Regions from separate parts of the Salicola sp. AFF1 genome, predicted to be linked through region 1. Evidence: predicted binding sites of a transcription regulator. Region 1 holds the regulator's gene; each other region holds the start of a gene.
The links. Region 1 encodes sigma-54, which starts transcription at its own class of promoters, with help from an activator protein. Its sites were predicted from a motif close to TGGCACNNNNNTTGCTNT; they were not measured.
Positions count from the first base shown of each region.

Region 1 (7,131 bases):
GGCGGCGCGCCCTGGTTCGTGAGCGCCCATACCGGTCTGTATCACCCCGATGCGACGGAACTGACTCTGGAACAGGATGTCCGGGCCCGCCACCGCAGCGCCGAACGCGGCGATGTGCTTATCCTCAGCGAACGCATGACGCTGGATAACAACCGACGGATTGTGCAGACTGACGCTCCGGTGACCCTGATCGACCGCAGCAGCGTGACCCAGGCCGTCGGCATGACCGGCTGGATCAACGACCGCGCCTTCAGGCTTGAAAATGACGTCAGCACCCGCTTATTCAACCGCTGACCTACAGGGGAGATAGCCCGCTCATGACCAACCCGGCACGCGCCCGACAAGCCTGGCGGCTCCTGGCAGGCCTGCTAACGGCCGGCCTTATACTCCCTGCGCACGCCTTCAATCTGGACTCGGACAACCCCATCAAGGTGGCATCCGACAATGCCCGGCTGGATGACCAGCAGGGAACCGCCACCTATTCGGGTAATGTACGCGTAAGCCAGGGCGAAGCGCTTTTGACCGCGGACAAGGTCATACTCTACCGGGGTAACAGCCAGAACCTCAGCCGCATGGAAGCCACCGGCAACCCCGCCACCTATAAGCAGCCGCAAACGGAACAGGCCCCAGCGGTCTATGCCGAAGGCAAGACGATCATCTATGAAGCCAAGGAAGAACGCATCATCTTCGAGCGAGAAGCCCTGATCCGCCAGCAGGGTGACCGGTTCCGGGGCAACCGGATCGTGTACGACGTGGGCGAACGCATCGTAACCGCCTCCAGCTCGGAAGACGACGACCAGGACCGGGTGGAGATGACCATCCAGCCGGACCGCGATTCCCCTGACAACAACGGCAGTAACTGAGCACCCCCATGGCGACACTGGAAGCCCTGAACCTGGCCAAGAGCTACCGCCGCCACCCAGTGGTGATGGACGTCTCCCTTGCCATCCAGAGTGGCCAGATTGCGGGGCTTCTGGGGCCCAACGGGGCCGGCAAGACCACCTGCTTCTACATGATTGTGGGCCTGGTCCCCCACGACCGGGGCCGCATCCGGATCGACAACCGCGACATCACCCACCTGCCCATGCACGGCCGGGCCCGGGCAGGCATCGGCTATCTGCCCCAGGAGGCTTCGGTCTTCCGGCGCCTGACGGTGGCGGAGAACCTCATGGCCATCCTGCAAACACGCAGCGACCTTACGAAGGCACAACGGCAAGAGCGCATGGAAGCGCTGTTACGTGAATTCCACATCAGCCACATCCGCAACAGCCTTGGGATGAGCCTATCCGGCGGGGAGCGCCGACGCGCCGAAATCGCCCGCGCCCTGGCCGTGGAACCGGCTTTCATCCTGCTGGATGAGCCCTTTGCTGGCGTGGATCCGATCTCGGTCAGCGACATCAAGCAGATCGTGCGCCAGGTACGTGACCGCGGCATTGGGGTGCTGATCACCGACCACAATGTGCGCGAAACGCTCGACATCTGTGAGACCGCCTACATCGTCAGCGAAGGCCACATCATCGCCTCCGGCACCGCCGAGGACATCCTTGCCAACCAGCAGGTCAAGGAAGTCTACCTGGGCGACGAGTTCCGTCTGTAACACGTGCACTCTGGAACCGTTGTCGCCCTGCCCAGTTCGCCTGTACACTCGATCCAGAAGGGGTAAGCAAAATCCCTGCCGGTCCTCTGGAGGACCCATTAAGGTTTCTAAATGCTGGACAATCGGGAACGGGAAAGCAGTCGATGGTCATGAAAGCGTCCCTGCAGTTGAAGATGGGCCAACAGCTCACCATGACGCCCCAGCTGCAGCAGGCAATACGGTTACTCCAGCTCTCCACTCTCGACCTGCAGCAGGAAATCCAGCAACAGCTGGAATCCAACCCCATGCTTGAAACCGCCGAGGAAGCCGAGGCGGAGACGGATACCGACACCGATACTGAGGCCGATCAGGCAGCGGACAGCGGCGACGGCGACCATGAAAGCGCTGAAACCACCGGCGAAGGGGGAGAGGAGCCGAGTACCAGCAATACCGACGCCAGCAGCTCGGAGAACGAGAACTGGCAGGACAACAGCGAGATCCCCGACAACCTGCCCGTGGATACCGCCTGGGATGACGTCTACCAGAGCGCTCCCGCCACTCCCGCTGCCTCACGCCCCGAAGACGATGGCAGCGAAATGGATTTCGAGAGCCGCAACAGCCGCGGCGAAACCCTTCAGGATCACCTGCTCTGGCAACTCAACCTCACTCCCATGTCCGAGCGCGACCGGGTCATCGCCCATGCTCTGGTTGATGCCACCGACAACGCCGGCTATCTGACCCAGGGCCTGGAAGAAATCCACCAGGGGCTCAGTGCGGCGGACGACGAAGACCCGCTGGAAATGGACGAAGTCGAGGCGGTCCTGCACCGCATCCAGCACTTTGATCCGCCCGGCGTTGCCGCGCGGGACCTGCGGGAATGCCTGCTGATCCAGCTCAACCAGCTGCCCCCGGACACCCCCTGGCTCAAGCAGGCACGGCTGGTCGTCAGCCATTACATTCAGCTGCTCGGCAACCGGGACTACCGCCAGCTCATGCGCCGCAGCCGTCTCAGCGAAGCGCAACTCAAGGAGGTTCTGGGCCTGATCCAGAGCCTTAACCCGCGCCCCGGTGATGCCATCGGTGAGGACGAAACGGAGTACGTGGTCCCGGACGTCATCGTCTCCCGCCAGGAAGGACGCTGGAAAATTGAACTCAATCCGGAAATCGCCCCCCGGCTCCAGGTGAACAACCTGTATGCGTCGCTCATCCGCCAGTCCGATGCCAGCGCCGACAACACCTACCTGAAGGATCAGCTCCAGGAAGCGAAGTGGTTCATCAAAAGTCTTCAGAGCCGTAACGAGACGCTGTTGAAAGTCGCCTCCCAGATCGTCGATCATCAACAGAAGTTCTTCGAGGAAGGCGAGGAAGCGATGAAGCCGCTGATCCTCTCCGAGATCGCCCAGGCTGTGGACATGCATGAGTCCACCATTTCCCGTGTCACCACCCAGAAGTACATGCATACCCCCAGGGGCATTTACGAGCTCAAGTATTTCTTCTCCAGTCACGTGAGCACGGACGAAGGCGGCGAATGCTCATCCACCGCCATCCGCGCCATGATCCGCAAGCTCATCAACGAGGAGGAAAGCCGGAAACCGCTGAGTGACAACCGCATAGCGACTATACTCAGTGACCAGGGCATCAATGTGGCGCGCCGAACGGTTGCCAAATACCGCGAGGCGATGCACATCCCGCCCTCAAACGAGCGCAAACGTCTCGTCTAGAGGGCCTGACGCCTGTATGATGGCCACCTTCCGGTGGCCGGGCCTAAGCGACAACAGGAGCGGACTATGCAACTCAACATTTCAGGTCACCACATCGAGCTGACAGAAGCCCTGAAGGACTATGTCCGGAGCAAGATGGAAAAACTTGAACGGCATACGGACCAGATCAGCAACACCCAGGTGACGCTGTCGGTGGTCAAGCAAAGGCAGACCGCCGAAGCCACGCTCCACGTTACCGGGGGCGACATCAACGCCAAGGCCCAGCACGACGATATGTACGCGGCGATCGATCAGCTTGTGGACAAGCTTGACCGGCAAATTCTCAAACACAAGGAAAAGCAGGTGGAACGCCAGCACGGTGCGGCCACCCGCTGATCCCAAGCGGTATCCATGGTCCATTCATCACTGTCCATCGAATCCATTCTTGCCCCGGAGCTGGCCCTCTGTGGCGTTCCGGGGACCAGCAAGAAGCGCATCCTCGAGACCATTGCCGAGAGAGTAGCCCAGCACTACCCGGAGCTTGAGGAAAACCAGATCTTCAATAATCTGGTTGCACGGGAGCGTCTTGGCAGCACCGGCATCGGGCAAGGCATCGCCATCCCGCACTGCCGGCTGGAAGACTGTAAGCGCGTAGTAGGCGCGCTACTGACGCTGGACGCCCCCATCAACTTTGATGCCATCGACAGTGAACCGGTGGACCTGCTGTTCGTGCTCCTGGTGCCGCAGAATGCCACCAGTGAGCACCTGGAACTGCTCAGCCAGCTGGCCGAGAAGTTCAATGACCGCAGCCTGTGCCGGCGCCTGCGCCAGTGCCAGGACTCGCAGGAACTGTACGACCTGATCGTCGCCAGCGAAAAAGCGTCCCAGTAACGTCGCCCTTACCCACACGGCGGGAGATCGGCCTGTGAAACTGACCATCGTAAGCGGCCGCTCGGGCTCCGGCAAAAGCACGGCCCTGCATGTACTGGAAGACCTTGGCTATTACTGCATCGACAACCTGCCCATCGGGCTGCTCCAGCCGCTGACACGCAAGGCCCTGGAATCCGATGAGCAGCAACGCGACGTCGCGGTCAGCATTGACGCGCGCAACCTCTCCGCGGACATCGCCGATTTTGAAAACCTCTACCGCCAGCTCCAGCATCCAGAGCTGAGGGTGGAAATCATCTACCTGGATGCGGCGGACAGCATCCTGCTGCAGCGCTTCCACCAGACACGGCGCAAGCATCCGCTGAGCACCTCCGCCCGCTCCCTTTCCGAGGCGATCCAGGATGAAAAGAGCCTGCTGGAACCGATTGCGCGACTGGCGGACCTGCATATCGATACCACTGAACGCTCCATGTACGAACTGCGAGACATGGTGCGTGAACGCATCGTCGGGCGTGACGAACAACAGATGGCGCTGTTGATCCAGTCCTTCGGCTATAAGCACGGCGTTCCCATTGATTCCGATTTCGTCTTCGATGTGCGCTGCCTGCCCAATCCCTTCTGGGATGACTCGCTCCGCAGCTACACCGGACTGGACGCCCCCATCCGCGAGTACCTCAAGGGCCAACCCGGAACGGACGCCCTGCTCGGTGATATCAAGGGATTTCTGGACCGCTGGCTGCCGGCATTCCACACGGTCAACCGCTCCTACATGACCGTCTCCATAGGCTGTACCGGCGGCCAGCACCGATCAGTCTATATGGCCGAAGAACTGGCGAATCACCTGCGGCGCGCGTTCAGCACCGTCCAGGTCCGACACACAGAGCTGCCTGACGCGCCACCGACGCCCTGAACAGCGGAAACGCACATGATCCGAGACACCGTCACCATCATCAACAAACTCGGGCTGCATGCCCGCGCCGCCGCCAAACTCGTGAGCTGTGCCGAACAGTTTGACAGCAGCATCCACCTGGTCCGCGATGACCGGGAGGTGGATGCCAAAAGCATCATGTCCGTTATGATGCTGGCAGCCAGCTGTGGCACAGACATCGAGCTGGTCATTGACGGCGACGATGAAGCGAGCGCCCGGGATGCCCTGGTGGAACTGATCAACAACCGGTTTGATGAAGACGAATGAGTGATACTGACACCACAGGGCAACAGCCGGAAGCACTGCCCACCAAAAGCCAGGCCAAACGGGAACTGCAGGAACTGCGGGAACTGGCCTCAGCGCTGGCTGCGCTGCCAGAGATGCGGATTCACCAATTGCCTGCCTCAACAGCCCTGATTGAAGAGCTTCTGGCGCTTCGAACCCTGCAGGATGGCGAGCCGAGACGCCGCAAGCTCCACTACCTGGGCCGGCGCATTCTGGAGGAAGACGAACAGGCCCTGCGCCAGGCCGTGGCCGGCCAGACGCACGGCACCCCCGAACACACCCGGCGACTGCACATGACCGAACGCTGGCGCGAGCGCCTTCTCAACGAAGGCAAACAGGCGCTGACGGAGTTCATGAGCCGATATCCCCAAACCGATGGCCAGCACCTGCGCCAGCTGATCCGCAACGCCGCCAGGCAGTCGGGCGACGGGGACCGCAACAGCCCTCGCCGGCGCCTCTATCGTTACCTCAGGGAACGCATTGATGAGGGGGAGTCATTGTAGGAAATCGCTTACAGCATGGGTCAGCGATTTCCTATTTGCCTCACGCTCGCACCGCGTAAAATAAGCACCAGTAGGGACACACAACGGTGCAGGACGCGCCTGATCGCAGGGACGGACAGTTGCCCAGGGAAACGGGCAGGGACGGGACAGCGCGGGTGCCAAGGACGTCGCCTGCCTGGACCACCTCACTCGCCTCGTTACCGCCCTCTCCGGGACTGTTCCGTGCCCATCCAAACAGGAACAGACAGGAGCTCATCACCATGAATGCAATCCTATCAGCAAGCACCCGCGTGCTGGCGCTCGCGCTCGTCCTTCTTGCCATGCCGGGGATCGCCCAGGAAACCGCGGACAAGGCGGAAACGGTCAACATCAACACCGCCAGCGCTGACCGCCTGGCAGAGGCACTCCAGGGCGTAGGCCCCGTCAAGGCTCAGGCCATCGTGGACTGGCGCGAGGGGGAAAGCGAATTCACCACCCCGGAGCATCTTGAAGAGGTAAACGGAATCGGGCCGGCCACCATCAAGGAAAACCGGGAAAGGATCCGCCTGGATTAAAGGCGCCGATGCCCCCAAACCGGGATGGCACTCCGCGTGCTGGCCAGCTGGTCGCGATCCAGCGCCGCGCTGACCACACCGGGGCCATCCTCCGAGCGCTCGGCGACCACATGCCCCCAGGGGTCAATGATCATCGAATGGCCCCAGGTCCGCCGGCGCTCATCATGCTGACCTCCCTGATTGGGTGCACAGATCCACACCTGATCCTCAATCGCACGGGCACGCAACAGCGGCTCCCAATGCGCCTCACCGGTACGATGAGTAAAGGCCGAGGGCACGACCACCCATTCCGCTCCCGCCTCGCGCAGCTGGCGGTACAGCTCCGGAAAACGCAGATCGTAGCAGATGCTGAGTCCCAGCCGGCCCGCGGGCGTATCCACGGTCACCACCTGGTCGCCGGGCTCAAACAGGTCGGATTCCTGATACCGGCCCTGTGAGTCGCCCACCTGCGCATCAAACAGATGAATCTTGTCGTAGCGGGCGACCTGCTCCCCCTGGTCGTTCCAGACCATGCAAGCGGCCCGGACACGGTTCCCGGGCACGACGGTGCCATCAGGCCGGGTCCCCATGGGCAGTGAACCGGCTACAATCCAAAGGCCCAGACGGGCCGCCTCGCGGCTGACAAAGGACTGGATGGATCCGTCTTCGCCCTGCGCTTCCGACTGTCCCAGCTCAGCCAGCCGACGGTTCTGGAAAG
Region 1 is NZ_JBXAYL010000004.1:118,063-125,193, reverse strand. It holds gene lptC (LPS export ABC transporter periplasmic protein LptC) at 1-294, shown strand, start outside; gene lptA (lipopolysaccharide transport periplasmic protein LptA) at 318-863, shown strand; gene lptB (LPS export ABC transporter ATP-binding protein) at 872-1,597, shown strand; gene AC1RQI_RS04110 (RNA polymerase factor sigma-54) at 1,747-3,297, shown strand; gene hpf (ribosome hibernation-promoting factor, HPF/YfiA family) at 3,364-3,672, shown strand; gene ptsN (PTS IIA-like nitrogen regulatory protein PtsN) at 3,688-4,167, shown strand; gene rapZ (RNase adapter RapZ) at 4,202-5,074, shown strand; gene AC1RQI_RS04090 (HPr family phosphocarrier protein) at 5,090-5,359, shown strand; gene yjgA (ribosome biogenesis factor YjgA) at 5,356-5,880, shown strand; gene AC1RQI_RS04080 (ComEA family DNA-binding protein) at 6,141-6,434, shown strand; gene AC1RQI_RS04075 (carbon-nitrogen hydrolase family protein) at 6,431-7,131, opposite strand, start outside.

Region 2 (7,131 bases), on a different contig from region 1:
GTCCGAGGTTTCGATGGTCTTGGAGTTGGCCTGGAAGTTCCGCTGCGCGGTAATCAGGCCGACCAGCTGCTCGGACAGGTCAACGTTGGATTCCTCAATGGAACTGGACTGAATGCTCCCCAGCGGCCCCGTGTTGGGCCGGCTGACAACCGCATCCCCGGATTCAAAGGTCTCAACCCAGGCAGTATCGCCCACCGGTGCCAGTCCCTCATTATTCCGGAAATTGGCCAACGCTACCTGGCCGAGGGCTTCAGACTCCCCGTTACTGAAGCGGGCCTGGATCACCCCGTCGTCGGTTACGTCCAACCCGGTCAAACGCCCCGTGGCAAAGCCATCCTGTTGCAGATCGTTGATCGCGAACTCCGCGCCCACCTGAGTGGTGTTGGTGTAATCAATCACAAAGTTCGAGCTCTGAGGTGGCTCAGGGATGGGCGTCTCGCCCCCAGGGTTGGGTCCAGCGGCACCGTTGGGATCGCCGTTCTCATCCACGGGCTGCCAGTTCTCGATCAACACCTCATCCGAGGCGGCCTCATCCAGAGAACCACTATTATCAAACTGCAGGTCGTAACGGGCCAAGGTTGGATCACCGGTTACCGGGTCGGGGGGACCGACGTTCTGACCATCAATCTGGGCGTACATACTCCAGCTGTTCGCGCCGGACTCTTTCACGAAATACTGTGTAAGCTCATGCGCGTTACCCAGGCTGTCGTAGACCGTGGAGGACGTTGAATGGTTATAGGTTCTCGGATCACCCGGATTGAACTCGTTACGAACCACCTCCTCCCGGCTCTCATTGTTCGTAATGATGTTTCCGTTGTTGACATCGGTTATTTCGTACCCTTCATCAACATTGAAGTCGAGAACACCAACCGCCGTCTGAGTTGTGCCATCATTTGCCGTTTGCCCGCCAACATCGATGGTTGAACCATTACCACCGCTCACTCCAACATTGATGTTACTGCCCTGTTCTTCCACCAATGTCAGCTCGTCACCCGCGTCATTCAGCTGAACCGTAATGCCTTGCGGTGCATTGCTGTTGATCTTCTGGGCCAGGGTTTCAATCGTTTCGGAGCCCGAAATATCGTAGGTCGCTCCGTTAACCGTTATTTGATCGTCATCATTGGCAGTAAGTCCGGTTAGAGTCGCTTCCGTTCTCCCCGAAACACTAAGCCCTTCTTGCTGGCTGAGCTGGGCAGCGACATTGGATGCAGGACCAGCGTCCGTCTCCACCGTTTCCGTTTCGCCACCGGGAAGCTCTATTGTCCACGTTTCTTCTGGCAACCCTTCCTCGACGTTGGGAGCGGTAGGATTAGAGGTATCGATAACCTGTCCCGTCGCGTCGCCTTCGGACTGGAAGGAGTTAAACCGTTCCTCAAGCACCCCTTCCCGGGCGTCCAAATTCAGATTCGCTTCAACCCCGGTCGTACGCTTAGGCTCAAGGTTCTCCGTATTAACTTTAAGGTCATCACGGACATCGCCCACTGTCCCCTCATCCGTTGGCTGGAACCCCTGAACCCGGGCGCCCTGGTTATTGGTGATGAATCCGTTCTGATCAACACCGAATTCACCAGCGCGGGTGAACTGACGATCTCCTCCGTCCTTGACCACGAAGAAGCCCTCGCCGTTAATGGCCATGTCCAGTCCGTTACTGGTCGCGGTCACGTTACCCTGCTGGAAGAGCTGGCGGGTATTCTGGACGCGGACCCCCTCCCCCGTATCGGTACTGCCGAGATTCAGCAGTCCGGCGGAGTAGAGATCCCCAAATTCCGTGCGCGAACGCTTGAACCCCGTGGTGCTGGCGTTGGCGATGTTGTTGCCTTTCACGTCCAGGTCCGTCTGGGCCGCATTGAGTCCGCTGAGTGCAATGTTGAACGCCATGTAAAACCTCGCCCACTACCGTTTATCAGTTGATCTGTTTGACCTGATCGAGAGAGACCGAGCCGCGCCCGGCCAGGTTCAGCGTCACACCCCCGTTCTCAAGGGAAACGCTGTCGACGTTCGCATTGAGTTGGGTGGCCAGCTCCTGCGTTTCCCCCTCGTATTGGGCTTCCGCCTTGACCCGGTACTCACCTGGCTCCATCAGCTCACCCTCGCTGTTCTCACCATCCCAGCTGAAATCCACCGTGCCACTGCCCTGCTGGCCCTTATCCATCTGGCGGACCAGTTCACCGGACTGGTTATAGACGGAAATGCGCAGATTCGATGTTGCTGAAGGCAACTCAACCGCGCCCTTCACCTCTCCCTCAGGACCAAGGTTGGCGGTATTGCCCTCAACCAGAACCGACTGCCCGACCATGGCGGAAGCCTGCAACGCCTGGGTGGAACGGAACTGCCCCATGGCGTCCTCCACGGAGGTGTTGAGGCTCTGCATCTCCTCCAGCGAGGAGAACTGGGCCAGCTGGGCCACGAAATCTTCGTTCTTCTGCGGATCCAGCGGGTTCTGGTTCTGCATCTGGGCCATCATGAGATCCATGAACTCATTGCGGCCCATGTCAGAGGCTTTGTTGCCGCCCTCGCTCTTCTCATTCTGGTTCCGATACCCCTTGAGGATCTCGGACGCCGAGCTGCCTGAACTGTTAACGCCGTCCATCGTCGTTACCCCCGTTCCCGCTTACTGGCCCTGACCCAGCGTCATGACACGCTGCATCATGCTCTTGGCCGTGTTCATGACCTCAACATTGGTCTGGAAAGAGCGCGAGGCCGACTTCATATCCGCCATCTCTTCCACCACGTTGACATTCGGGTAGTACACGTAACCGTTGTCATCCGCTTTGGGATGATCCGGCTGGTAACGCTGCTCCAGCTCCACATCGCTCTCCACGATGCCATCCACCCGCACCCCGGCCGACGCTCTCTGGTCACTCGAGAATCCCGCATCACTCACACCCGCATCCGGCCCCATGGCATCAGCCTGGATCGCCGAGAACACGGGTTTGCGAGCACGATACACCTCCTCGGTGCTCGAACTGGCGGTTTCCGCGTTCGCCAGGTTGCTGGAGGTGGTATTCAACCGGATCGACTGGGCCGACATAGCCGAACCCGCAATATCAAAAACCTGATTAAGTGACATGATTTATTGCCCCGAGATTGCGTTCTTGAGCCCTTTAACACTGCCGTTCAGGAACTGGAAGCTGGCCTGGAATTCCATGGAGTTGCGCATATACTCGGAAATCTCCGTCTGGGTCTCCACGGTGTTGCCATCAATGGACGGCTGGCTGGGATTGCGGTACATCAGTTCCGGGTTGCCGCCACCAGTGCCCGCACCCCCCATATGCCCAGGATCCGAGACCGTCATGGCCATCCCTTCCTGCTGGCCCTGCGCGTCCTGCAAGGCGGCCTGGAAGTCGAAATCGCGGGCCTTATAGCCGGGCGTGTCGGCATTGGCGAGATTGTTGGCCAGCACCTCGGAGCGCTGGGAGCGCAGGCGAAGCGCGTCATCGTGAACGCCAAATGCGTTGTCAAAGCTGATCGTGGTCATGACTGGCCCCTTTTTGCCGGGTAATCGGGCTTTTCCGGTAAGAAGCAATCGCAGTGCCAAACTGCTACACTCCTTTGTATTCAGGCACTAACGCCGTTACGGCAACAGCTCAGACGCCTGAGCGGCAAACCTGTGCCAGTGCCGCCAGCCCGGGCTCAGGGGTCAATTGTGAGTCCCCGGGTTTGCTGGTACCGTTTGCTAACATGGACGCAGTCGCTGAACGATGATGAACGTACCCCTGATGCCATCGGGTCTTACGACCATGGACCCCAAGCACAAGCCCAGCGCCATACCGCCAATGCCGGATTATCATGCGCGGGTCCTCGCCTATATGGCGGGCGCGTTGATTCTTGCAACAGGGGTATCCCTCGACCATTTTGATGCCTACCTGCTCTGGCTCGTCCCTCTGTCGCTGCTGTGGCCGCACCTGCTGTATTTCATCTCCCGTTGGGTTTTCCCCAGGCGCACGCCACTGGTCCGGGAACGCATCCTTCTCCTCGACAGTTTCCTGATCGGCTCATTGGTGGCTTTAATCCACTTCACGATCATTCCTTCTCTCATGCTGCTGTTAATGATCAGCTTCAGCGGCATTATCGTTGGGGGGCTCAGGGCCTGGAGCCTGAACACGATTGCGCTGGCCGTGGGTTTGGCGGCCGCGCTGCCACTGGCCGGAACCCATTTCGAGCCCTACGCACCGCCAACGCTGAACGTGGTCAGCTGTGTTGTAACCGCGTTCTACGTCTGCGTTATGGCGTTCTACACCTACCTACAGGCCCGCGCCCTGGTGGCGGCCAAGTCCCAGATCCAGTACCAGCGCGAACAATCCATCACACTCTCGCACAAGCTGGCCAAATACCTTTCTCCCCAGGTCTGGCAATCCATCTTCACCGGCGAACGGGATGTACAGCTGGAAACACAGCGCAAGAAGCTGGCGGTGTTCTTTTCGGATATCCGGGGCTTCACGGAACTGTCCGAGGAGATGGAGCCCGAGGGCCTGACGGACCTGCTCAACACCTACTTCACGGAGATGTCCCAGATCGCGCTGCGCTACGGCGGCACCATCGACAAGTTCGTGGGCGACAGCATCATGATCTTTTTTGGCGACCCCACCAGCCAGGGCCCGCGCAAAGACACCCTCGCCTGCGTTTCCATGGCCATTGAGATGCGCAAGCACATGACGGTGCTGCGCCAGAAGTGGAAGAGCCAGGGCATCCGTACCCCCCTGGAAATCCGCATGGGCATCAGTACCGGCTTTTGCACTGTGGGCAACTTCGGGGCGGATAACCGGATGGACTACACCATTATCGGCAAGGAAGTGAACCTGGCCAGCCGCCTGGAGGAGCTGGCGGACCCGGGCGAGATCCTGGTCTCCTACGAAACCTTCTCTCTGATCAAGGACCAGATCCTGTGTCGGGACAAGGGCGAAATCACCGTGAAGGGCTTCACGCGCCCAGTGCCCATCTACCAGGTCATCGACCTGCGCCAGGACCTGGGCGACCAGCAGAGCTTTCTGGAACACGAAGGGGACGGGTTCGCAATGTACCTGGATTCCGAGAAGGTCAACGAGCGCGAGCGCGACCACATCATCCAGGCGCTGGACCGGGCGGCCCGGCGCCTGCGCGACGAATAACCCCTACTGGCGCAACAGCCTGGGCGCCGGGGCATCGCCCTGATGAGTGGAACGCCAGGGATTGATATCGAGCCCACCCCGGCGCGTATAAAAGGCCCCCACACTCAGCCGTTGCGGCGTCAGGATCTTTTTCAGATCCGTAAAGATCCGCTCCACACAAGCCTCATGGAAGTCCTGCGCATGCCGGTAGCTGATGATGTAGCCCAACAGCGCCTCCGGCTGGATGCGCGCACCTGTGTAATGGACCACGAGCGTGGCCCAATCCGGTTGCCCCGTTACCGGGCAGAGGCTGCGCAAAAGGTGACTGCACAGCGTCTCGGTCACCACATCGCCATCCCTCGAGCGCAACGACGCCAGGGGCTCATGCTCGGGCATGATCACGCCTTCCACATCGTCAATGAGATGTGCCCCTTCCGGACGCGCCATGAGCCCAGCCTCCGCGTCCACGTCCCCCAGCGCCACGGAAACGCCGGCTCCCGCCACTTCGGACAGATCCCGCTCAAGGGTCGCGCGCACGGACTCTGACTCCGAGAAAGTCATGGCGTTCAGCGAATTCAGGTACAGCTTGAGCGACTTGGACTCGATCAGGTTCGGCGAGTGCGCCGGGACCCGGAATTCAGCCGTGGCGACCCGTGGTACACCATCCCGCCGCAACCAGCTCAGCTCCCAGGCCTGCCAGCGATCCTCACCCAACCAGGGCCAGTCATCACTCAGACCCAGGACCTGCCGGGTTTCCGACCGTGGAACCGGATACAACAGCCCCGGGTCATACCGCTGCGGATAGCCGCTGGACTGGCCCAGGGGCGCGTCATCCAATTCCATACCACCTCCTCAACTGCGGATGCCTTTGCCCTGGTTGAGCAGGCGCAGGCTTACCGTGAACAGTACCACCGAGAACACCATTAGCATCGCAATGGCCCAGACTGGCCCAACATCCGACGCCCCCAGCACCCCATAACGGAAGGCGTTCACCATATAGAGGATGGGGTTGGCCATGGACAGGGTCTGCCAGAGCGGATCCAGCAGGTTTATGGAATAGAAGACGCCGCCAAGGTAAGTCAGCGGCGTCAACACGAAGGTGGGCACAATCGAGATATCATCAAATTTGGTCGCGAACATGGCATTGATGAACCCGCCCAACGAAAACACCAACGATGTGAGCAGTGCCGTGGATACCACCAGTACCGGGCTGTAAAAGTCCAGTGATGTGAACGCCAATGACACCAGCATCACCACAAAGCCCACGATCAACCCGCGGGCCATGCCCCCGGCGAGATAGCCGGTCAGTATCACCCAGTTGGGCGTCGGCGAAACCAGCAGCTCCTCAATACTGCGCTGGAACTTCATGCTGAAGAACGACGAGACCACATTGGCATAAGAGCTGGTAATCACCGCCATCATGATCAGCCCCGGCACGATGAACTCCATGTAATCGTAGCCTTCCATGGGCCCGATCCGGTTACCGATGAGGTTGCCAAAGATCACGAAATACAGCGTCATGGTTACGGCCGGCGGCAGCAGAGTCTGCGGCCAGATGCGGGTAAAACGCCGGACCTCGCGCACCACAATGGTCAGGAATGCAATCCAGATCTGGTAAGGGCTCATGCGCTTGCCTCCTCTTCGGAGTCCGGCAGTGCTCGCCCAACCAGACTCATGAACAGTTCCTCCAGCCGGTTGGAGCGGTTGCGCATGCTGGTAACCTCCCAGCCCAGGTCGCCAAGCTGTCGAAACACGTCATTCAGCCCATCATCGCGCTCAACCTCCACCACCAGCGCGCCCTCATCATTGCGGAAGCACTCGTAGCCCTCAAGTGGCGGCACCGTGCCTGGGTCATTGCGGATATCCAGGATGAAGTGCTCCATGCTCAGCTGCTGCAGCAGTGCCTGCTTGGAGGTGTTCTGAAGGATGCGGCCGCCATCAATGATGGCAATGTTGCGACACAGCGCTTCCGCCTCCTCCAGATAATGCGTGGTCAGGATGATGGTGACTCCCTCGCGGTTGATCCGCTCCAGAAAGCCCCACA
Region 2 is NZ_JBXAYL010000025.1:21,219-28,349, forward strand. It holds gene AC1RQI_RS14040 (flagellar hook protein FlgE) at 1-1,878, opposite strand, end outside; gene AC1RQI_RS14045 (flagellar hook assembly protein FlgD) at 1,904-2,590, opposite strand; gene flgC (flagellar basal body rod protein FlgC) at 2,612-3,070, opposite strand; gene flgB (flagellar basal body rod protein FlgB) at 3,074-3,478, opposite strand; gene AC1RQI_RS14060 (adenylate/guanylate cyclase domain-containing protein) at 3,702-5,108, shown strand; gene queF (NADPH-dependent 7-cyano-7-deazaguanine reductase QueF) at 5,112-5,930, opposite strand; gene AC1RQI_RS14070 (ABC transporter permease) at 5,940-6,713, opposite strand; gene AC1RQI_RS14075 (ABC transporter ATP-binding protein) at 6,710-7,131, opposite strand, start outside.
Region 2: flgB (flagellar basal body rod protein FlgB) is a predicted target of sigma-54. The motif match lies at 3,520-3,537, and genes of this name have one in related genera.

Region 3 (7,131 bases), on a different contig from region 1:
TAGGCGTGGCCATCGATGAAGTTGTCCTGCACCGGCTTGAAGCCGTCGATCTCGTCGAAATCCGGGAAATCGGAGGGCTCCATGGTGCCGTCCGCCACCAGCGAGCGCGCCGCCTTCTCGTAGACGCCGGGCTTATAGACCTCGCGCGCTTTCTCCATGTACCAGTCGTTCGACTTGTGCTCGGGGATCTGGCCCCAGCGCCGCATCTGGGTCATGAACCAGATGGCATCGCTGTAGTACGGGTAATTGGCGTTGTGGCGGAAGAAGACGTTGAAGTCCGGCTCCTTGCGCACATCGCCGGGCTCGTACTCAAAGGTCCCCGTCATGGAGTTGGCGATTACGTCTTCATCCGCTCCCACGTAACGCGAGTCCGACAGAATCTCGACCGCTTCCTCGCGGTTGGCGTTGCCGTTCTCATCCAGCCAGTGGGCGGCCCGGATCAGCGCCCGCACCACGCGCAGGTGGGTGTTCGGGTTCTCCTCGGCCCATTCACGCGTGACCCCGAATACTTTCTCCGGGTTGTACGGCCAGATGTCGTGATTGGTGACCACCGGCACCCCGATCTCCATGGCCACCGCCTGCTGGTTCCAGGGTTCGCCCACGCAGTAGCCCTGAATGGTGCCCGCCTCCATGGTGGAGGGCATCTGTGGCGGCGGGGTCACCGACAGGCGGACATCCGCGCCGCTGCGCCCGCTGTTATCCCCTTCCTCAGGGTCATAGAGACCGGGATGAAGCCCTCCAGCAGCCAACCAGTAACGGATCTCGTAGTTGTGCGTGGACAGCGGATACACCATGCCCATATCAAACGACTCGCCTTCTGAGCGGGCTTGCTCCACCACCGGTTTCAGCGCCTCGGCGCTGATGGGATGCGCAGGCTTGCCATCCTCGCGATTGGGAACATGGGGACGCATGGCCTCCCAGACGTCATTCGACACCGTGATCGCATTGCCGTTCAGATCCATACTGAACGCGGTCACGATGTCGGACGAACCACCGCCAACGCCGATGCTGGCCCCGATGGGCTGACCGGCCAGCATATGGGCGCCATCCAGCTCCCCGCGGGCAACCCGGTCCTGGAGCACGCGCCAGTTCGACTGGGCTTCCAGGTCCACGAAGAGACCCTCGTCAAAGAAAAAGTTCTTCTCTTTGGCAATGGCCAGCGGGGCCATGTCGGTCAGCTTGATGAACCCCAGCTTGAGGTCCGGCTTCTCGGCGGGCCCGATCGTTTCGGCGCCCACCGGCAGGGTACTGATCAGGCCTGCCAACAACAGTGCACCCGTACCACGCTTGATCTGCCTGTTCCCGTTCATGAGACTGTCTCCCTCTCAACAACCCAAAAAAAAGCGCCTACTCCCATCCGGGAGCAGGCGCCTTTGCCATCACACATCATTCTCTGGTGTGCAGTTCCCTCTGCACTCGGTCGCCACGCCAGTCCGTGCCATGGCGAACCGTCATCCGTTCCGTGGCCACCCTCCTGAAGCAGGAAGCGTGCCACGTTATTATGTTACTGATTCAAAAAAGATTTCCTGAAATTCTAATAGGCCTGCCCCGTTGCTGGCGAGCGATTCGGGTGCAGCACCACGGCCCTGTGCACCGGCGCGGATCAGCCGCTGCCCCCGGTGGCGATCAGGGCATCGGAAGCGACCTCGACCTGGCCTCGACCGCCCTCAACCACAAACGGCTGGCCGTGTTCGCCCTCCTCCTTGTAGTCCATGGCGGGCGCATCCAGACCCAGGCTGTGCGCCACCCGGCGGTACAGGTCGGGACGGAAGATGGCGTCCAGATCCGGTGAGCCAGACACCTGTGTCCCCTGACCGCTCAACCGCATGCGCGAGAGCAGCCACTGCGCCTGGGATAGCCAGGGGAAATTGGCGCTCTGGCGGAAAAAATGCTGCTGAACCCGGGGATGGAACAGCCACTGACCCGGAGCCCCCATGGGCTCAATGGCATGACCCAGGTAGTCCGGTTGCACCAGATGACGGTAGACCGTTTCCCGATTGGCCGGGTCATCCAGCCAGCGGCAACACCGGACCAGCGCCCGCATCAGCGCCTGGGTCTGCTCCGGGTTGGCCTCCGCCCAGTCCCGGCGCAGACCCAGGCGTTTCTCGGGGGCGTTCTGCCAGACCTGGCAGCCGGTGGCCAGGATCCGGCCAACACCGTGGTACTCCATCAGCGAGTTCCAGGGTTCCCCAACACAGGCCAGATCAACACTGCCTTCGGCCAGGGCCGTCATCATGTCCGGCGGCGGCACGGTCACCAGTTCCAGGCCTGCTCCGGGCTCAAGGCCGCCACTGGCCAGCCAGTCGAGAAGCTGGAGGTAGTGGCTGGACCAGGCGTAAACAATCCCCAGCCGCACCGGCTGGCGGCTGGACGCCACGACCCGCCCCAGCGCGCGGGCTGCCCCGGCGGGTTCGGACAGGTTGAAGCCCGTGGCATCCAGCTGCTCATGCAGGGCGCGGCTGGCCGTGATGGCATTACCGTTGCGGCTGAGCACCATGGGACTGATCACCGGGCATGGTGGCGCCCCAAGCCCCATGTTGATGGCCAGGGTCATGGGCCCCAGCATTTGCGCACCATCCAGCATGCCCACGCCAACCCGATCCCGCAGGCTGGACCACGAGGGCTGGCGGTGAAGACTGACGCTCAAGCCCTCCTGCTCAAAAAATCCCGCCTCCCGAGCCATGATCAGGGGCGCTGCATCCAGCAGCGGAATAAACCCCAGGCGGATGCCGTTGTCCGTTGCCATAATGTTCATCCCGTCACTCATCCATCGCCTCCGGGGATCCGGCACCCTCGCCGCCTTCAAGCGCCTCAATCAGCTGGCGCGCGACCTCGCTGAGTTTCTGGTTCCGGTCCATTGCCAACTTGCGCATACTGTGGAACGCCTCATCTTCGGAACATTTCTGCTTCTTCATCAGCAACCCCTTGGCCCGCTCAATGTCCTTGCGGTCCTCCAGCGCCGTTCGCGTTTCCTCAAGCTGGTTGCGCAGGGACTGGAAGGCCTCAAAGCGCGCAACCGCCACCTCCACGATCGGCTTGACCCGGTGCTGTTCCAGGCCGTCCACAATGTAGGCGCTGACGCCCGCGCTCACGGCCTGCTGGATGGTCTGGCTGTCGCTGTCGTCGCTGGCAAAGAACACCACCGGCCGGGGCGCATGCTCATTGAGCGCTGACATGGATTCGATGGTATCCCGATCCGGGGAATCCATATCGATGATCACCACATCCGGCTCCTCCTGGACCACGGCCGCCACCAGCCCGCGCGCGCTGTTGCGCTGGCCCACCACCTGGTAGCCCTCGGAGGTCAGCGCATCGCACACCATCGCTGCCCGCTCCGGTTCATTATCCACCAGCATGACTCGCACACCGTTCTGATCCGCCGACATGCTTCACCCTCAATCTCGATTCGGCCGTCCCACAGCAAAAGCCACGCCAACCCTCAGTGAAGCCCTCAAAACCGCTTCCAGAGCCCATCACTGCCCCAACACAGTGCAGCCTGCCCCGTAACGGGACACCAGCAGGCCCAACAGCCCCGGTTACAGGCCATTCAGAGCAGGCACGGGAAATGCTTGATGAAACGCAAATCTGCGTCATCACAGACAACGGGCACCGTGGCCCGGTCGCTACCCCTGTTCCGGGGATCGGCGGCCGGGCCTTTTTTATTCAGGGAGACTCCATCATGGGCTGCAAGACCACCTGCCCCTACTGCGGCGTCGGCTGCGGTGTTGAGGCCAACGCCGAGGGCGACGGCCTCGCCCCCGTGCGGGGCGACCCCGATCACCCTGCCAATGCCGGGCGGCTTTGCGTTAAGGGCTCGGCGCTGCATGAAACCCTCGGCGCCCAGGACCGCCTGACGCGGCCCCGAATCCAGGGAAAGGACACGGACTGGCAGGAAGCGATCGCCTACCTGGCCGGTGAAATGGGCCGCCTGCGGCGGGATCAGGGAGGGGAATCCATTGCTTTTTACCTCTCTGGCCAACTCCTGACCGAGGACTACTATGTGGCCAACAAGTTCGCCAAAGGCTTCATTGGTACGCCCCATGTGGATACCAACTCCCGGCTGTGCATGTCCTCCGCCGTCGCCGCCCACAAGCGCGCTTTCGGGGAGGATGCGGTGCCAGGCTGCTACGAGGACCTGGAGCTGGCTGACCTCCTGGTGCTGGCCGGAGCGAATCCCGCCTGGAACCATCCCATCCTCTACCAGCGCATGCAGAATGCGGGCGCCGATAGGCCTGACCGGCGCATGGTCGTCATCGACCCGCGCCGGACCGCTTCCTGTGACCAGGCTGACCTTCACCTTGCCCTGCGGCCGGGCACCGATGCCATCCTCTGGAATGGACTTCTCTGCTGGCTGGCCGATACCGGCACGCTGGATGAGAACTGGATCAACGCGCACTGCAACGACCCCCAGGCGTCCCTGCAGGCCGCCCGCGACAGTGCGCCGGACCCGGAAACGGTTGCGGCACGCTGTGACCTGGCCCTGGAGGATGTACGCACCTTCTTTGAATGGTTCGCGGCCACCCCGCGCACCACCAGCTTCTGGTCCCAGGGCCTGAACCAGTCCCGATCCGGGACCGACAAGGCCAACGCCATCATCAACTGCCACCTGGCTACCGGCCGCATTGGCCGCCCGGGCGCGACGCCCTTCTCCATTACCGGCCAGCCCAATGCCATGGGCGGCCGCGAGGTTGGCGGTCTTGCCAACCAGCTGGCCGCCCACATGGATTACGACACACCCAGCGCCCGGGAGGCCCTGACCCGGTTCTGGCAAGCGCCGGCCCTGCCCACGGGACCGGGCCACAAAGCCATTGACCTGTTTGAGGCTATTGAGCGCGGTGAGATCCAGTGCGTGTGGATCATGGCCACCAATCCCCTGGTCTCGCTCCCGGACCCCGAACGGGCACGCAACGCCCTGGCGCAGTGCCCGCTGGTGATCGTCTCGGACTGCGTGGCGGACACCGACACCCTGGCCCTGGCGGATGTGGCCCTGCCGGCCATGGGGTGGGCCGAGAAGGACGGTACTGTGACCAACTCGGAACGCTGTATCTCGCGCCAGCGTGGCCTGGTTCCCGCCGTGGGCGAGGCCCGCCCGGACTGGTGGATCATCAGCGCCGTAGCCCAGGCCCTGGGATTCCGGGATGCGTTCGACTACGCCGGCCCCGCCGCCATATTCCGGGAACATGCCCGTGCCTCAACCCTGTCCGGACACCCGGGACAGCAGTTCAACCTGGCGGCGCTGGCAGACATGACGGATGCGGACTATGACGCCATGGCCCCCGTCCGCTGGCCGGTCACACCCACGCACCCCAGAGGGCGTGCCCGGCTGTTCGAAGAGGGCGGCTTTGCCACCCCGGACGGACGCGCCCGCTTCATGCCCACCCAGCCGGCCAGCGGCACCACGGTTTCCCGCCCCCTGCGGGTGACCAGCGGGCGCATTCGCGACCAGTGGCATACGATGACCCGCACCGGCCGAGCCCCGCGCCTGCTCCAGCACCTGTGCGAGCCCTTCATCGAGGCAAACCCGGAGGACCTGACAGCGCACCGTATCAACAACGGCGACCTGGCCTGGCTCAGCAACGGCCAGGGCCGGTATCTGGGCCGGGCACGGGCCAGTGAGGGCATGCGGCGCGGGGAGGTCTTCATTCCCATCCACTGGAACCATTGTTTCACCGCCCACGGACTGGCCTCGGCGCTGTTTCCGCGCGTGACGGACCCGTTATCCGGCCAGCCGGAGACCAAGCACAGCACCGCCACGCTGCAGCCCTTCCACGCCCAGTGGCACGCACGGCTGATGGGAGGCGGACCGGAACAGTGGCCGCGCAACCTTTACTGGGCGCGGGTGCCGTTGTCCCAGGTCACATGCTGGCACCTGGCCGGCAACACCACGGTTGCGGATTGGCCGGGCACAGCGCGGCAGTGGCTGGGCCGCCATCCGGACTCGGAAATGCGGGATCCGGGGGCGGGCCGCTACCGCGCCGCCTGGTACGAAGGTGACCAGCTGCAGGCGGTCCTGCTGGTGGAGCCGACCAATGACTTCCCGGGTCTCGATTGGCTGGACAGCCTCTTCCAGGCCCCCCGGCTGGATGACAGCACCCGGCGCCGTGTGCTGGCCGCCCGCGACAGCGACCAACCCGACCCCGGGCCCATTGTCTGTTCCTGCTTCCAGGTGGGCGAACGCCGGATTGAGGAGGCCGTGGCGGAAGGCTGCGATTCAGTGACCAGCCTCGGCAAGACCCTGGGCTGTGGCACCAACTGCGGCTCCTGTGTCCCGGAGCTCAGGCAGTTGGTGGCACAATGCCAGCCTGAACCCTCAGATGGTGGATAACCACCAGTACGGCGGCCAGCGGCCCCAGCAGGTAGAAGGCGGCCATGGCATGGTTGGGAGCCAGTTCGAGCATGAGGCCGCCCACAAGGGTACCGCTGCCGAAGCCGATGGTGTGGACGCTGATCATGCGTCCGGAAACCTGCCCCTGGGCGTCCGGGCGCCGCGCCCGCAGGATGCTGCCGTACCAGGGGGCGGCCAGCGTCAGCCCGGCCGTGATCAGGCACACCGCTGCCCCCACCCCGAACACACCAGACGCGGCGGCCAGCAATACGCCACCCAGGGTAAAAACACCCAGCCAGACCCCGCACAACAGTCGGGGCGTGGGCGACAACCAGCGGTTCCCCAACGGCCCTGCCACAATGGCGGAAACGGAGGCTGCCATCAGCGCCGTTCCCGTCCATTGCGAGGCCGTGACCGAATCCACGCCCACCAGGTTCTGGAGGTAGGGGCCAAGCGCGAACTGGAGCTGCCCTACCCAGAGCGTAATCATGAACCCAAGCCCATAGAGGGGCCAATCCTCGCTCCATGGCGGGGGTTGCGCCTGCTCCCGGTTGCCACCGGGCTCGGCGGCCACCCCGGCTGCGAAGTACCACTGCATGAACCAGAGCACCACACCGAGCACAACAATCAGCACCAGCCCGAGCGGCAGGCTCCAGATCGCCGCCAGGGCCACAATCCCCGGCCCCAGGACCCGGCCGGCATGGGTTGAGGCCTGGATGTAGGCCAGGGTTTCCGGCCACTGGGAGACCGGCTTGTCCGCAAGGGCGAAACGCTGCGCGGAGGGGAAGACGCCGCCTGTGGCAACG
Region 3 is NZ_JBXAYL010000017.1:41,900-49,030, reverse strand. It holds gene AC1RQI_RS12020 (CmpA/NrtA family ABC transporter substrate-binding protein) at 1-1,310, opposite strand, end outside; gene AC1RQI_RS12015 (CmpA/NrtA family ABC transporter substrate-binding protein) at 1,604-2,767, opposite strand; gene AC1RQI_RS12010 (ANTAR domain-containing response regulator) at 2,760-3,386, opposite strand; gene AC1RQI_RS12005 (nitrate reductase) at 3,566-6,325, shown strand; gene AC1RQI_RS12000 (MFS transporter) at 6,276-7,131, opposite strand, start outside.
Region 3: AC1RQI_RS12010 (ANTAR domain-containing response regulator) is a predicted target of sigma-54. The motif match lies at 3,418-3,435, and genes of this name have one in related genera.